One region of the Streptomyces sp. NPDC047043 genome, then DNA from elsewhere that is predicted to be linked to it. Evidence: riboswitches for the same ligand, from Rfam matches in the RefSeq annotation. Region 1 holds a riboswitch; the other holds the start of a gene.
The links. Region 1 has a riboswitch for ZMP and ZTP ahead of ABZ880_RS25280 (glycine hydroxymethyltransferase). Riboswitches for the same ligand answer to the same signal wherever they lie in the genome.

Region 1 (7,025 bases):
TGGCAATCGGAAGGGACGGATGCCGCGGCCACTCCTGACGCGGAGACGAAGAAGGTCACGGCCGGCAGCTCCGCGGCCGGGACGGATGACGGCACCGACTGGTGGTGGGCCCTGCCGGGCGCGGGGGCCGGGGCCCTGCTGGCGCTGGTTCTGCGGCCGTTCGCCTCGCGGGAGCCGTTGGTCCGGTGGCATCGGGGGCGGGAGCCCGGTGCCCGGCAGGAACTGCGTGACGTATGAGGACCGGAGGCTCGGGAGGGGGGACGGATGACACGCCGGAACAGGCGGTCGGGGGTACGGCCGGTACGACTTGCCGGCCTCGCGCAAGCGGCCGTGGCTTTGGTCGTGTGCGGCGCGTCGGCAGCCGGGGCGGTAGACGGGACGGACCGTTCTTACGCAACCGTCGTTGCCCTGCGGGCGCAGGGCCAGGACGTCCCCGACCTCGCGATGGTCGTCACGGGCGGCTCGGCGCGGACGACGGCGCTGCGTTCCGGGGAGCCGGAGTTCGCCCGGCTGTGGCAACTGCTGCAGCCGACGTACACCGGGACGGAGCGGGTGCCGGAGGCGTGGGCCGAGGGCCGGTATCCGCCGGTGCGGATCACCGTGGTCTGGGGGCAGACGGGAGTGGGCGGCTGGCCGCAGACGAACCGGCCGCCGGGCGGTGACGTGGCGGTCGAGCGGGAGGACCAGCTGTTCGTGGCCGCCGACGGTTCGCCCTGGGTGCGCACCGATCCCGCACCGGACGTGGAGGACGACGACATCCGCTGGCACCGAGCGCCACGCTCGGCTTACGAGCGGCTGGCTGTGTCGGGACTGCTCGGCATGTCCGAGCAGCAGACCGTCGCCGACGGGAGCTCCCCTTCGGGGACCGGCCCGGACGACGGCCGTCTTTGGTGGGCGGTGCCCGGGTTGGCCCTGGGTATCGCGGTCGGCGCCGGCGGCACGCTGCTGATACGCCGCGCGGCGGCCCGGCAGGGAGCCGGACCGCCGCGGGAGGAGCCACGACAGGAACTCATCGATCTTTGAAGGTCGATCTCCGAGCGTCGATCTCTGGGAGCCGATCTCCGAGAGTCGCGGGTCTTTGACAACTCAAGAGAGGGCGATTGGAGCGAGGGCGTTGGTCAGCCCAGGTCGATTTCCGGGTACAGCGGGAAGCCGGCCACGAGGTCGGTGGCGCGGCGGGAGATCTCGTCCGCGATCTTCGGGTCGAGGATGTGCTGGGCCTTGGAGGGGGCGCCCGACTTGGTGGTGCCCGGCTCGGCGGTGGTGAGGACGCGGTCGATCAGGCCCGCCACCTCGTCCATCTCCGCCGTGCCCAGGCCACGCGTGGTCAGGGCGGGGGTACCGATGCGGATGCCGGAGGTGTACCAGGCGCCGTTCGGGTCGGCCGGGATGGCGTTGCGGTTGGTGACGATGCCCGACTCGAGGAGGGCGGCCTCTGCCTGGCGGCCGGTGAGGCCGTAGGAGGAGGCGACGTCGATCAGGTTGAGGTGGTTGTCCGTGCCGCCGGTCACCAGGGTCGCGCCCCTGCGCATCAGGCCTTCGGCCAGCGCCCGGGAGTTGTCGACGATGCGCTGGGCGTAGTCCTGGAAGGAGGGCTGACGGGCCTCGGCGAGGGCGACGGCCTTGGCGGCCATGACGTGCGGGAGCGGGCCGCCGAGGACCATCGGGCAGCCGCGGTCGACCTGGTCCTTGAGGGAGTCGTCGCACAGGACCATGCCGCCGCGCGGGCCACGCAGCGACTTGTGGGTGGTGGTGGTGACGATCTGGGCGTGCGGGACCGGGTCGAAGTCGCCGGTCAGCACCTTGCCCGCGACCAGGCCGGCGAAGTGCGCCATGTCCACCATCAGGGTCGCCCCGACCTCGTCGGCGATCTCGCGCATGATGCGGAAGTTCACGAGGCGGGGGTAGGCGGAGTAGCCGGCGACGATGATCAGCGGCTTGAACTCGCGGGCCGAGACACGCAGGGCCTCGTAGTCGATGAGGCCGGTGGCCGGGTCGGTGCCGTAGGAGCGCTGGTCGAACATCTTGCCGGAGATGTTCGGGCGGAAGCCGTGGGTGAGGTGGCCGCCGGCGTCCAGGGACATGCCGAGCATGCGCTGGTTGCCGAAGGCCTGGCGGAGCTCGGCCCAGTCGGCGTCGGTGAGGTCGTTGACCTGGCGGGCACCGGCCTTCTCCAGGAAGGGGGCCTCGACCCGGTCGGCGAGCACGGACCAGAAGGCGACGAGGTTGGCGTCGATGCCGGAGTGCGGCTGGACGTAGGCGTGGCGGGCGCCGAACAGCGCCTTGGCGTGCTCGGCGGCGAGGGACTCGACGGTGTCGACGTTGCGACAGCCGGCGTAGAAGCGGCGACCGATGGTGCCCTCGGCGTACTTGTCGCTGAACCAGTTGCCCATCGTGAGGAGGGTGGCCGGGGAGGCGTAGTTCTCGGAGGCGATCAGCTTGAGCATCTCGCGCTGGTCGGCGACCTCCTGGCCGATGGCGTCGGCGACCCGCGGCTCGACCGCGCGGATCACGTCGAGGGCGGCGCGGAAGGCGGTGGACTCGGTGGACAGGGGCTGCTGCTCTGACATGTCGTCGGCCTCCGGACGGCGTGGCTTGAAGCGTTCACGGTTCACGGTTGGCCCAGGCGCACGGCACTCGCTCACACACAGGCCGCTCCCCGATGGTCGGTCCCATCCCAGCGCGCCAGTCACGGCCCGCGGATCAGCCTACCGGGCGCGTCGAAGCGCGGAGGTCCCGCGTCCACCATGCGAGCGACGATAGGAAAGGGGTCACCCCAGCACTCGGCACCTTCTGGAGAGCCCGTGACCGCTACGGAGACACTCATCGCCGCCGCCGACGCGCACAGTGCGCACAACTACCACCCGCTGCCCGTGGTCGTCGCCTCCGCGGAGGGGGCGTGGATGACGGATGTGGAGGGGAGGCGCTATCTGGATCTGCTGGCCGGCTACTCGGCGCTCAACTTCGGTCATCGCAACCGGCGGCTCGTCCACGCCGCGAAGGCGCAGCTGGAGCGGGTGACGCTGACCTCGCGGGCGTTTCATCACGATCGGTTCGCGGCGTTCTGCGCCGAGCTCGCCGAGCTGTGCGGGATGGAGATGGTGCTGCCGATGAACACGGGCGCGGAGGCGGTGGAGACCGCTGTGAAGACGGCCCGGAAGTGGGGGTACCGGGTCAAGCGCGTGCCGGCGGAGATGGCGAAGATCGTGGTCGCGGGCAACAACTTCCACGGCCGTACGACGACGATCATCAGCTTCTCCACCGACCCGGAGGCGCGGGCGGACTTCGGGCCGTACACACCGGGCTTCGAGATCGTTCCGTACGGGGATCTGACGGCGATGCGGGCGGCGATGACGGAGAACACCGTGGCGGTGCTGCTTGAGCCGATCCAGGGCGAGGCGGGGGTGCTGGTGCCGCCGGCCGGTTATCTGCCGGCGGTGCGGGAGCTGACGCGGGAGCGGAACGTGCTGTTCGTCGCCGATGAGATCCAGTCGGGGCTGGGGCGGACGGGACGGACGTTCGCGTGCGAGCACGAGGGTGTCGTACCGGATGTGTATGTGCTCGGGAAGGCGCTGGGCGGCGGGATCGTGCCCGTGTCGGCGGTGGTGTCGTCGGCCGCGGTGCTCGGGGTGTTCCGGCCCGGGGACCACGGGTCGACCTTCGGCGGGAATCCGCTGGCCTGTGCCGTGGCGCTGGAAGTGATCGCGATGCTGCGGACCGGCGAGTTCCAGGAGCGGGCGGCGGAGCTGGGCGCGCATCTGCACCGGGAGCTGCGGGAGTTGACCGACACGGGGCGGGTGACGGCGGTGCGCGGGCGTGGGCTGTGGGCGGGCGTCGACATCAGTCCCGCGTACGGGACGGGGCGGGAGGTGTCGGAGAAGCTGATGGACCGGGGTGTGCTGGTGAAGGACACACAGGGGGCGACGGTACGGATCGCGCCGCCACTGGTGATCGGGAAGGAGGACTTGGACTGGGGACTCGGTCAACTGCGGTCGGTGCTTGGGGTTTAGGAGCGGGAGGGAGTCATGTGCGGGGTCATCGGGCCGGGTTGGAGGACGGATGGCCCTAGGCCCGCGGTGGGCGGGCCGGGAGACTGACGGCTGTATGTCCGTACAGGGGGCGCGGCGAGAGGCATGGCCGTCATGGGCGAAGCCGGTTCGGGTGGGGTGGCGGGCGGCCGGGGGCTGCTCTTCGAGGGCCGTGATGTCGAGGAGCTGCACGCGCTCGTGAGTGCGCGGTTCGCGCCGCACCGGCTGACGGTGCTGGACGACCGTCCGGTCGACGGGCGCTTCCGGTGCGTGCACGAGGGGGCCGTGGCGCTGTACGAGCTGGGGTACGGGGCGGAGGTCGACGTCACGCCCGGGGAGTTGCCGGACTTCTACAACGTGCACGTTCCGCTCTCCGGGGACGGGGCCGTGACCGCGGACGGAGTGACGCTGTCCTCCGCGCTGAGCATCGTCAACCCGAGGCAGCGGCTGTCGATGCGGTGGAGCGGCGAGACCCTGAACCGGGTACTGATCATCCCCCGGCCCACCCTCGACCGGGCGCTCTGCGTCCGGCTCGGGGAGCTGCCGTCGGCGCCCTTGTTCTTCGCACCCGTGCTGGACCGGCGCGCGGGAGCGGTGCGGGCCTGGCTGCGGGTGGTGCGGGCGTTCGCGGAGTTCGCCGACTCGGAGCTGGCGGCGCGTTCGCCGCTGGGGATGGGGCACTTCGAGCAGCTCGTGGTCAACGGTCTGCTCGACGCCCAGCCGCACCGGCTGAGCGACACGGTGGTGGGCCGGGGACCGGCGGTCCTGCCCCGCGCGGTGCGCCGCGCCGCGGACTTCTGCGCCGAGCACGCTCAGGAGCCGATATCCGTGGCCGACATGGCGCTGGCGGCGCGGGTGAGTGTGCGAAGCCTGCGGGAGGGCTTTCGCACGCATCTGGCCACGACTCCGCTGGCGTACCTGCGCCGGGTCCGGCTGGATCTCGCCCGGCGCGATCTGCTCGCCATCGCTGAGGGGCATGCGCTCGGGACGGTCACCGATGTGGCGCTGCGCTGGGGGTTCGTGCATCTCGGGCGGTTCACCGGGCACTACCGGCAGTCGTACGGGGAGACGCCGTCGCAGACCTTGCGGGGCGGTCGGCGGCGGGCGGGGTCTGTGTCCGATCATGGGCCGGGAACTATCCACAAAGGGGTGCCGTTTCCGCCGTAATCGGATAGCCGCGCGGCGGGGCCGGAGCGATGCTGAAAGCCTGCCGCCCGGGTCGTGAAAAACAGGGTTCGGGGGAGCCGAGCCGGGCGGCAGCAGCGCTGTCCTCAGCGGGTTGCGCGAGCGGCGCCCTCAGCGGATCACATGAGGGACGAAGCGCGCGTATTCGTCCGTGACCAGGCCGGCCGACTCGCGGATGCCGAGGCCGGCCGACTCGTCCTCGACGACCCAGGCGCCCAGTACGACGTGGTTGCCGTCGAAGGTGGGCAGAGGGGCCAACTCCTGGTAGCAGCAGGCCTCTTCGCGCAGGATCGCCTCGGTGCCGGGCCTGTGGATCGTCACGCCGGCGCCCTCGCGGCCGAGCAGCGGCTTGGCGACGTAACCCGTCGTCCGGGCGAGCTCGCGCGGGCCGTCGAGGTAGGCGGGGAGGAGGTTCGGGTGGCCGGGGTACAGCTCCCAGAGGATGGCCAGCAGTGCCTTGTTGCTCAGGAGCATCTTCCAGGCCGGTTCGATCCACAGGGTCGTGCCCGTGCCGCCGCCGTTGTCGAGGGTGTCGAGGACGTGGTCCGCGAAGGCGTCGGTGGTCAGCCACTCCCAGGGGTAGAGCTTGAAGCAGCTGCGGATGAAGCGGAGTTGGTTGTCGACGAAGCGGCCGGACAGGTGGTCCCAACCGATCTCCTCCATGGAGATCCAGTCGGTGTCCAGGCCGGCCTGTTCGGCGGTCTCCTTCAGGTAGGCGACCGTCATCAGGTCCTCGCCGAGTTCGTCGTCCGAGGAGTGCGCGAAGTAGAGGGGGCTGCCGGGCGGGAGGAGGGGCGCCTGCTTCTTCCAGGCGGCGATCAGGCGTTCGTGGAGGGAGTTCCACTGGTCGGCGCCGGGGAAGCGCTCCTCCATCCAGAACCACTGGGGGGAGGCGGCCTCCACCAGTGAGGTGGGGGTGTCGGCGTTGTACTCCAGGAGCTTCGCCGGGCCCGTGCCGTCGTGGCGGAGGTCGAAACGGCCGTAGAGGGAAGGGAGTTCGGAGCGGCGGTGCCAGGCCTCGGCGACCGCGTGGGCGACGCGCGGGTCGGTGATGCCGAGGTCGGCGAAGCGGCCGGTGGTGACGATGTGGTCGGCTGCCGCCAGGCACATGCGGTGGAGTTCCTCGACGGTCTCCTCCAGGGCCTCGACCTCGGCGAGGGCGAAGGAGTAGTAGGCGCTCTCGTCCCAGTAGGGGCGCAGGGAACCGTCGGGGTGGCGGGTGAGGGGGTAGACGAGGCCCTGTTCCTCGACGGTCTGCTGCCAGCCGGGGCGGGGGGTGATGGTGTGACGTTCCATGGCGGGGCGGGTCCTGATCGAGGGTCTTGGTCCTGGTTCAGCCGCCGGAGCTGCCCTTGCCGCTGCCGAAGCCGCCGCGGGAGACGCCGTGGCCGCCGCCGGAACCGCTGGAGGCCTTGCGGGGCTTGGTGAAGGAGCCGCCTTCGACCCAGGTGCCCTGCTTGTTGCCGCCGTAGTACCAGGCGCCGTTCGCCCCGGCCTTGGTGGATGTGCAGTTCTTGTCGGCGACGACCTTGTAGCCCTTGGAGAGGTTGTAGCTGTCGCGGTCGACGCAGCGCTTGTCGGGGTCGGAGGAACAGGCGGTGAGGGCGGCCGCGAGGAGTCCCATGCCGCCGAGTACGACCGTGCCCGAGCGAAGTTGGCGGCGTGCGTCTGCCATGTCCGTGTCCCCCGTTGTCCTGCTGTCCCTGTCGTGCTGTCGACTTCAGCGTGTCGACTGTGAGGTCAGCCTAGAGATGAGTGTGAGAGTGCGTGCACGCGCCCCGTGCTGCCCGCCCCTCCCCTACAGTCACTTTG
Region 2 (7,025 bases), on a different contig from region 1:
CGCCCGTCCTGTCCGCCTACTTCGAGCACGGGCTGGTCCTGGAACCGCACCTCCAGAACGTCCTGATCTGCGTCGACGGTGACGGCATGCCCGCCCAGGTGCTCTTCCGCGACCTGGAGGGCACCAAGCTCGTCCCCGAGCACCACGCCGAGACGCTGTCGGCGCTGCCGCCCGAGGTCGCGGGTCCGATGACGTACGACGCACAGCGCGGCTGGGACCGGGTCGTCTACTGCCTGCTGGTCAACCACGTCGCCGAACTGCTCGCCGCGCTCGCCGACCTGCACCCGCAGACGGAGGCCGCGCTGTGGGCCCGGGTGCGCGCCACGCTCGAGGCACACGCCGACGAGTACGGCTGCCCGCCCCGGCTGGCCGCCCTGCTCGCCGGAGTGCCGCTGCCCGCCAAGGCCAACCTGCTCACCCGTTGGGAGCGCAAGGCCGATCGGGACGCCGGCTACGTCCGGCTGCCGTCCCCGCTCGCCGAGGACATCCTGCGCGACTCGAACGGAAGCCGCCGATGACCGCCCCGACACCCGCGGTCCGCGACCGCGTCCTGTCCCTGCCGTCCGCCGAACTGCCCGCGTATCTCTACGACTTGGCGGCCCTGCGCAGGCACGCCGCCGCCGTGCGGGACGCCCTGCCCGAGCGGGTCGAGCTGTACTACGCCGCCAAGGCGAACCCGGAGCCGGAGATCCTCGCCGCGCTGGGCCCGTACGTCGACGGGTACGAGGTCTCCTCGGGCGGTGAACTCACCCATGTCGCCAAGGCCGTTCCGGGCCGGCCGCTCGCCTTCGGCGGTCCCGGCAAGACCCCCGCCGAGGTGACGGCGGCGCTGGAACTGGGCGTCGACCGTTTCCATGTGGAGAGCGAGTACGAGCTGCGCATGCTGGCCGAGTTGGCGCGCAGCTCCGCGCCGGGACGGCGGGTGGCGGTGCTGCCTCGCGTCAACCTGCCCGTCGCGGACGGGTCGTTGGCGGGGAGTTCACTGGCGATGGGCGGCCGTCCGACACCGTTCGGTCTTGATCCGGTGCAGGCGGTCGAGGTTGTCCGTGCCCTCGCCGACGGGATGTATCCGAACCTCGAACTGCGTGGCATTCACGCCCACTTGGCCAGCGGGCTGGAGGCCGCGGAGCAGCTGGCGGTGGCCGAGTCCGCCGTGACTTGGGCCATGGGCCTCGGCGTTCGGCTCGCCGAGGTGAACGTCGGCGGCGGCATGACCGTCGACTACACCGACCCCGGCCGCCGCTTCGACTGGACCGCATACGGCGAAGGGCTCGCCCGGCTGACCGAGGCACACCCCGGGCTGACCCTGCGCATCGAGCCGGGGCGGGCGCTGACGGCCTACTGCGGCTGGTACGCCACCGAGGTGCTGGACGTGAAGCACAGTCACGGCGAGGAGTTCGGCGTCGTCCGGGGCGGGACCCACCATCTGCGGACCCCGGCGACGAAGGGGCACGACCAGCCCTGTTCCGTACTGCCGGTGGACGCCTGGCCGCACCCGTGGCCGCGGTCGGCGGCCGAGGGCGAGCAGGTGACGCTGGCCGGGCAGCTGTGCACCCCGAAGGACGTCCTGGCCCGGCGTGTCCCGGCGCCCGGGCTCAGGGCGGGCGACCGGGTGGTGTTCTCGCTGGCGGGCGCCTACGCGTGGAACATCTCCCACCACGACTTCCTGATGCACCCCGGGCCCGGCTTCCACTTCCTCGACATGTCCGCCACGTGAAAGCCAATTCACACAGCGGACGTCAGAGCGGAGGGCCGCCCGGCCTCCGGACGGCCCTCCACGAGACGCGCGATACGGCGTCGATCCGCTCAACGGCCCCAAGCAGCCCAGTTGGCCTGCATGTCGGCGGCCCGGTGCAACTGCTTGAGATCCCTGATGTTCCTGAGCTGCTCCACCTGCTCGGGCCGCGGAGCCTGCGGCTTGGTCTCCTCGGTCTCCCTGGTCGCCACGGGCTCCTTGCGCTCCACCGGCACGGCAGTGGCGCTGAGCGCGTCGACCGTGGTGATCGGGTTGAGCAGGTCGGTGCCCGGGACAGCCGCGTTCGCGACCGCCGCTTCGTCCGCATGCGCCAGCGGCGCGACGAGGCCGGTGAGCCCTGCGGCGAGACCAACGGCGGTGACGATACGTCGTGTTGAGATCATGCATTCAGCAACGGAACCGGGCGCCCGGCGGACACGGGGGTGCCGCCCCGCTCACCCGTCAGGCGCAGCGGTCGGCTGCGCTTGCCGAGCCTGCCGGGGCGGAGGAGTCTCGAAGGTGAGCCCCCTCGCGGCCCGTGCTCCCGTCGGGTCGCGGCCCTCGAAGGAGGTCACCATGGGCACCGCGGCAACGCCCGCCTTCAGCGCCGACACTCTGCGCCGGGGCGTAGAAGCACACACGGCGGCAGATCTTCTGTCGCTCTACGCGGACGATGCGCAGATACGCATCGTGGACCGCAACACCCAACCCAGCCAGCCCAAGATCCTGCGCGGTCGCGACGAGATCGGGGCACTGTTCGAGGACATCTACAGCCGTGACATGACGCACAAAGTGGACCAGTGCATCATCCAGGGCGACCATGCCGCCTACAGCCAGTCGTGCCAGTACTCGGACGGGACGCGTGTCCTGGCCGAGTCGATGATCACGCTGCGCGACGGAAAGATCACAGAAGAGGTCCTGATCCAGGCATGGGACGAGTAGGAAGCAGAACCGCGAGGGTCCAGGTCACAACCCGGCTGACCTGGACCTTCTCGGCGCGTGCGGCGCTGGGTCGAGTGCGTACGGCCCGGCCCCGACGCCCGGGGCCGGTTTCCGCGGCAGAAGGCCTGGCGTCCGTCGCTCTGCTGCGGTCCGTGCTGCGGGCGGTGCGACCTCGCCCGCTTCCGCCGGCACAGCATGCCGGCCGTGCACGCAGACGGCGCATCCTGCGTCACCGATGAGCCGTACCCACGCCCCCGGTTAGGCTGATGGCGGCCGTGACTGGCGCTGAGGTGGAGCACCACCGGGGAGCGGCCACGCAGAGTCGATGCCGTGCGCCTGGGCGATCCCGTCACACCAGCCCAGGAGTGGATCATGTCTCAGGCCCGGCTCATCGACGGCACCGCGCTCGCCCGGCGCAGCGTCGAGGACACCGCCAAGCGTGCGGCCGCCCTTACGGAAACCACGGGCACGCCCCCCTGTCTGGCGACGGTGCTGGTCGGCGAGGACCCCGCCTCCGTCACGTACGTCCGCATGAAGCAGAACCGCTGCCGCAAGGCCGGCATCGAGTCCCGACACGTGGCGCTGCCCGCCGCCACGACCACCGAAGAACTCGTAGGAAAACTCCGGGAGTTGTCGCAGGACCCCGCTGTGCACGGCATCCTGCTCCAGCATCCGATGGGCGAACACATCGACGAGCGGGCCGCGTTCGAGGCGATCGCGCCCGAGAAGGACGTCGACGGTGTCACGTTCGCCTCGTTCGCGACGATGAGCTTCGGCCTGCCGGGTTTCGTGTCCTGCACGCCCGGCGGGATCATGCGGCTGCCCGACGAGTACGACGTCGACCCGTCCGGGAAGCGGGCCGTGGTCGTGGGCCGCAGCGCCATCCTCGGCAAGCCGGTCGGCATGCTGCTGCTCGCCCGCGACGCGACGGTGACGTACTGCCACTCACGCACCCGGGACCTGTCGTCGGTGGTCCGGGAGGCGGACATCGTGGTCGCCGCCGTGGGGCGGCCGCGGCTGATCCGGGGCGCGGACATCAAGCCCGGCGCCGTCGTGATCGACGCCGGGTACAACCCGGGCAACGTCGGCGACGTCGACTTCGACTCCGCGCTGGAGCGGGCCTCGCTCATCACTCCGGTGCCGGGCGGGGTCGGCCCGATGACGATCGCCACGCTGCTGGAGCAGACCGTCGATGCCGCCGCCCGGCAGCTCGGGGTGTGATCAGCGCATCCAGGCGCTGTACTCCTCGACGTCCCCGGCCTTGACGCCGTACTCCCGCTCCGCCTCGGTCAGGACTGTCTCCAGGCCGAGGACGGCGCCGGTGGCCGGGTCCATGATCAGCATCCGGCGGAAGCCGGAGCCCTCGTACACATAGACCTGGCCGCGCCGCCCGAGCCGGTCGGTCACCTGGCCGGCCGGGCGCAGCCCCTCGGTGTCCGCCAGGAGCCGGGCGAGCGTCGCGGACTCGCGGGCGCCGAGGGTCCAGTGGTCGAGCAACACCTGGACGCCGTCGAGGAGTTCGGGGGTGCCGAACTTCGTGTGGGTGTACGTGGCCTCCTTCAGGTAGGCCCGCAGCTGTGCCGTGTCGTGCGGCGGCGGGGACTCGGGGGGTGCGTCGCTCCAGCTCGGCGGATAGGTCTGCCGGCTGATGACGTGGCCGTCCTCGACCAGGTGGGGAGCGTCGCCGTCGTCGCGCAGGACCGGCCGGCCGGGGTGCCGCGGGTCGGTGGCCACCACCAGCTCGGTGTGGCTGCCGTCGGCCTTCCAGCGCACGACCCGCTCCTCGGGCAGGGTGACCGGGGGCCTGTCGTCGCTCATGCCCATGCTCCAGGACTGCACGTGCGTACCCATGCGCAGCTTCGGCGCACCGCCCTTCATGGCCAACTGCTGTGCCCGGTCTGCCAGTTGGTCCAGGGATACGGGGGTGGAGTCGGCCTGGACGACCAGTGCGCGGGGTGCGGCGATGGCCGGGGTGGTGCTCGGACCGCCGAGTGTCAGCGTCAGGGCGGTCGCGGCGACGACGGCGGTGGCCGCTAGGCCCCAGACCAGCCGGGTGCGGCGACGGGGCGCTGGCCGGTCGTGCAGCAGCCGGTTGAGCCGCCGCTCGGCGCTGTGGTCCAGGGGGCCCTCCCCGTAGTGGGGGCCGTCGGCCGGCACCGGGTTGGCGCGGCGCAGGAGTTCGAGTTCGTCAGCCATGGCCGTGTTCCTTCGAGGGGGTCGCGTCGGCGGAGGTCGCGGTGGGACGCACGCGGTCTATCTCGGCTCTCAGCCGGCGCCGGGCGCGGTGCAGCCGCATCGACGCGGCCCGAGTGCCGCAGCCGAGGGCGACGGCGACCTCGTCGATGCCCAGTTCCTCCCATGCCGTCAGGCGCAGCACCTCCTGGTCGCCCTCGGACAGCCGGGCCAGCGCGTCGTGCACCCAACCGCCGGGGGCCTCCGCGTCGGGGCTCGCAACGACCTGCCGGCCGTGCGCGGTCTCGTCGTTGCCCAGGCGGTCGACCAGCCGCCGGCGACGTCCGTAGCCGCGTACCGCGTTCGACAGGCAGTTGCGTGCCACGCCGTACAGCCAGGGCAGCGGGGACCCCGGAAGGTCGGCCCGGCGTCGCCAGGCGACCGTGAACACCTCCGCCACCACTTCCTCCACCTCGCCGGCCCGCCCGTCCAGTCGCCGCGCGACATAGCGGCTGACCGCCCAGTAGTGCTCGCGATAGGCAGCGGCGAAGATCTCGTCGTTGCTCATGTTCCGTTCGTGTCCGGCACCATCCGGATCGTCACACCCGTTTCCGTGATTCTCCTCGCGTCACTCGAGTGTGACCGGCGTGCCCGGAGCGGACACAGGCGGGGCATGAGGCACCTCAAGTGGCTGACGACCACCGACCACAAGACGATCGGGACGCTCTACCTGGTCACGTCGTTCTCGTTCTTCTGCATCGGTGGCGTGATGGCGCTGCTCATGCGCGCCGAACTCGCCCGTCCGGGCCTGCAGATCATGTCGAACGAGCAGTTCAACCAGGCGTTCACGATGCACGGCACGATCATGCTGCTGATGTTCGCGACACCGCTGTTCGCGGGCTTCGCCAACTGGATCATGCCGCTGCAGATCGGGGCGCCGGATGTGGCGTTCCCGCGCCTGAACATGCTGGCCTACTGGCTGTATCTCTTCGGCTCGCTGATTGCAGTCGGCGGCTTTCTGACCCCTCAAGGCGCGGCCGACTTCGGCTGGTTCGCCTACTCCCCGCTGTCGGACGCGGTCCGCTCCCCGGGTGTGGGCGCCGACCTGTGGATCATGGGTCTGGCCTTCTCCGGCTTCGGCACCATCCTCGGTGCGGTCAACTTCATCACCACCATCATCTGCATGCGCGCGCCGGGCATGACCATGTTCCGCATGCCGATCTTCACCTGGAACGTGCTGCTGACGGGCGTGTTGGTGCTGCTGGCCTTCCCGGTGCTGGCCGCGGCCCTGTTCGCGCTGGAGGCGGACCGCAAATTCGGTGCGCATGTCTTCGACGCGGCCAATGGCGGCGCCTTGCTGTGGCAGCACCTCTTCTGGTTCTTCGGCCATCCGGAGGTGTACATCATCGCGCTGCCGTTCTTCGGAATCATCAGCGAAGTGATTCCGGTCTTCTCGCGCAAGCCGATGTTCGGCTACATGGGCCTGATCGGCGCGACCATCGCCATCGCGGGACTGTCCGTGACGGTGTGGGCGCACCACATGTACGTCACCGGCGGCGTGCTGCTCCCGTTCTTCTCCTTCATGACGTTCCTCATCGCGGTACCGACGGGCGTGAAGTTCTTCAACTGGATCGGCACGATGTGGAAGGGGTCCCTGTCGTTCGAGACCCCGATGCTGTGGGCGACGGGCTTCCTCGTCACGTTCGTCTTCGGCGGCCTGACCGGCGTGATGCTCGCCTCGCCGCCGCTGGACTTCCCGACGTCCGACACCTACTTCGTCGTCGCCCACTTCCACTACGTCATCTTCGGCACCGTCGTCTTCGCGATGTTCTCCGGATTCCACTTCTGGTGGCCGAAGTTCACCGGCAAGATGCTCGACGAGCGGCTCGGAAAGATCACCTTCTGGACGCTGTTCATCGGATTCCACGGCACCTTCCTGGTCCAGCACTGGCTGGGCGTGAACGGAATGCAGCGCCGAATTCCGGACTATCTGGCGGTGGAGGGCCTGACGACGCTCAACACGGTGTCGACGATCTTCTCGTTCCTCCTCGGCATGTCCTTCCTGCCGTTCTTCTACAACATCTGGAAGACCGCAAAATACGGCGAGAAAGTCGAGGCCGACGACCCGTGGGGCTACGGCCGTTCGCTCGAGTGGGCGACCTCCTGCCCGCCCCCG

Region 2: linked by a shared signal. The riboswitch ahead of ABZ880_RS13810 (bifunctional 5,10-methylenetetrahydrofolate dehydrogenase/5,10-methenyltetrahydrofolate cyclohydrolase) and the one ahead of ABZ880_RS25280 (glycine hydroxymethyltransferase) in region 1 are both predicted to bind ZMP and ZTP.

Annotation. Positions count from the first base shown of each region.
Region 1 covers NZ_JBEYVO010000016.1:92,149-99,173, reverse strand. The annotation lists gene ABZ880_RS25290 (hypothetical protein) at 1-237, shown strand, start outside; gene ABZ880_RS25285 (hypothetical protein) at 445-1,023, shown strand; gene ABZ880_RS25280 (glycine hydroxymethyltransferase) at 1,119-2,570, opposite strand; ZMP/ZTP riboswitch at 2,614-2,703, opposite strand; gene rocD (ornithine--oxo-acid transaminase) at 2,805-4,010, shown strand; gene ABZ880_RS25270 (AraC family transcriptional regulator) at 4,134-5,195, shown strand; gene ABZ880_RS25265 (glutathionylspermidine synthase family protein) at 5,325-6,509, opposite strand; gene ABZ880_RS25260 (hypothetical protein) at 6,547-6,888, opposite strand.
Region 2 covers NZ_JBEYVO010000008.1:4,032-11,056, reverse strand. The annotation lists gene ABZ880_RS13830 (IucA/IucC family protein) at 1-518, shown strand, start outside; gene ABZ880_RS13825 (type III PLP-dependent enzyme) at 515-1,717, shown strand; gene ABZ880_RS13820 (hypothetical protein) at 1,807-2,139, opposite strand; gene ABZ880_RS13815 (nuclear transport factor 2 family protein) at 2,312-2,677, shown strand; ZMP/ZTP riboswitch at 2,943-3,026, shown strand; gene ABZ880_RS13810 (bifunctional 5,10-methylenetetrahydrofolate dehydrogenase/5,10-methenyltetrahydrofolate cyclohydrolase) at 3,050-3,898, shown strand; gene ABZ880_RS13805 (CU044_5270 family protein) at 3,899-4,873, opposite strand; gene ABZ880_RS13800 (sigma-70 family RNA polymerase sigma factor) at 4,866-5,417, opposite strand; gene ctaD (cytochrome c oxidase subunit I) at 5,523-7,025, shown strand, end outside.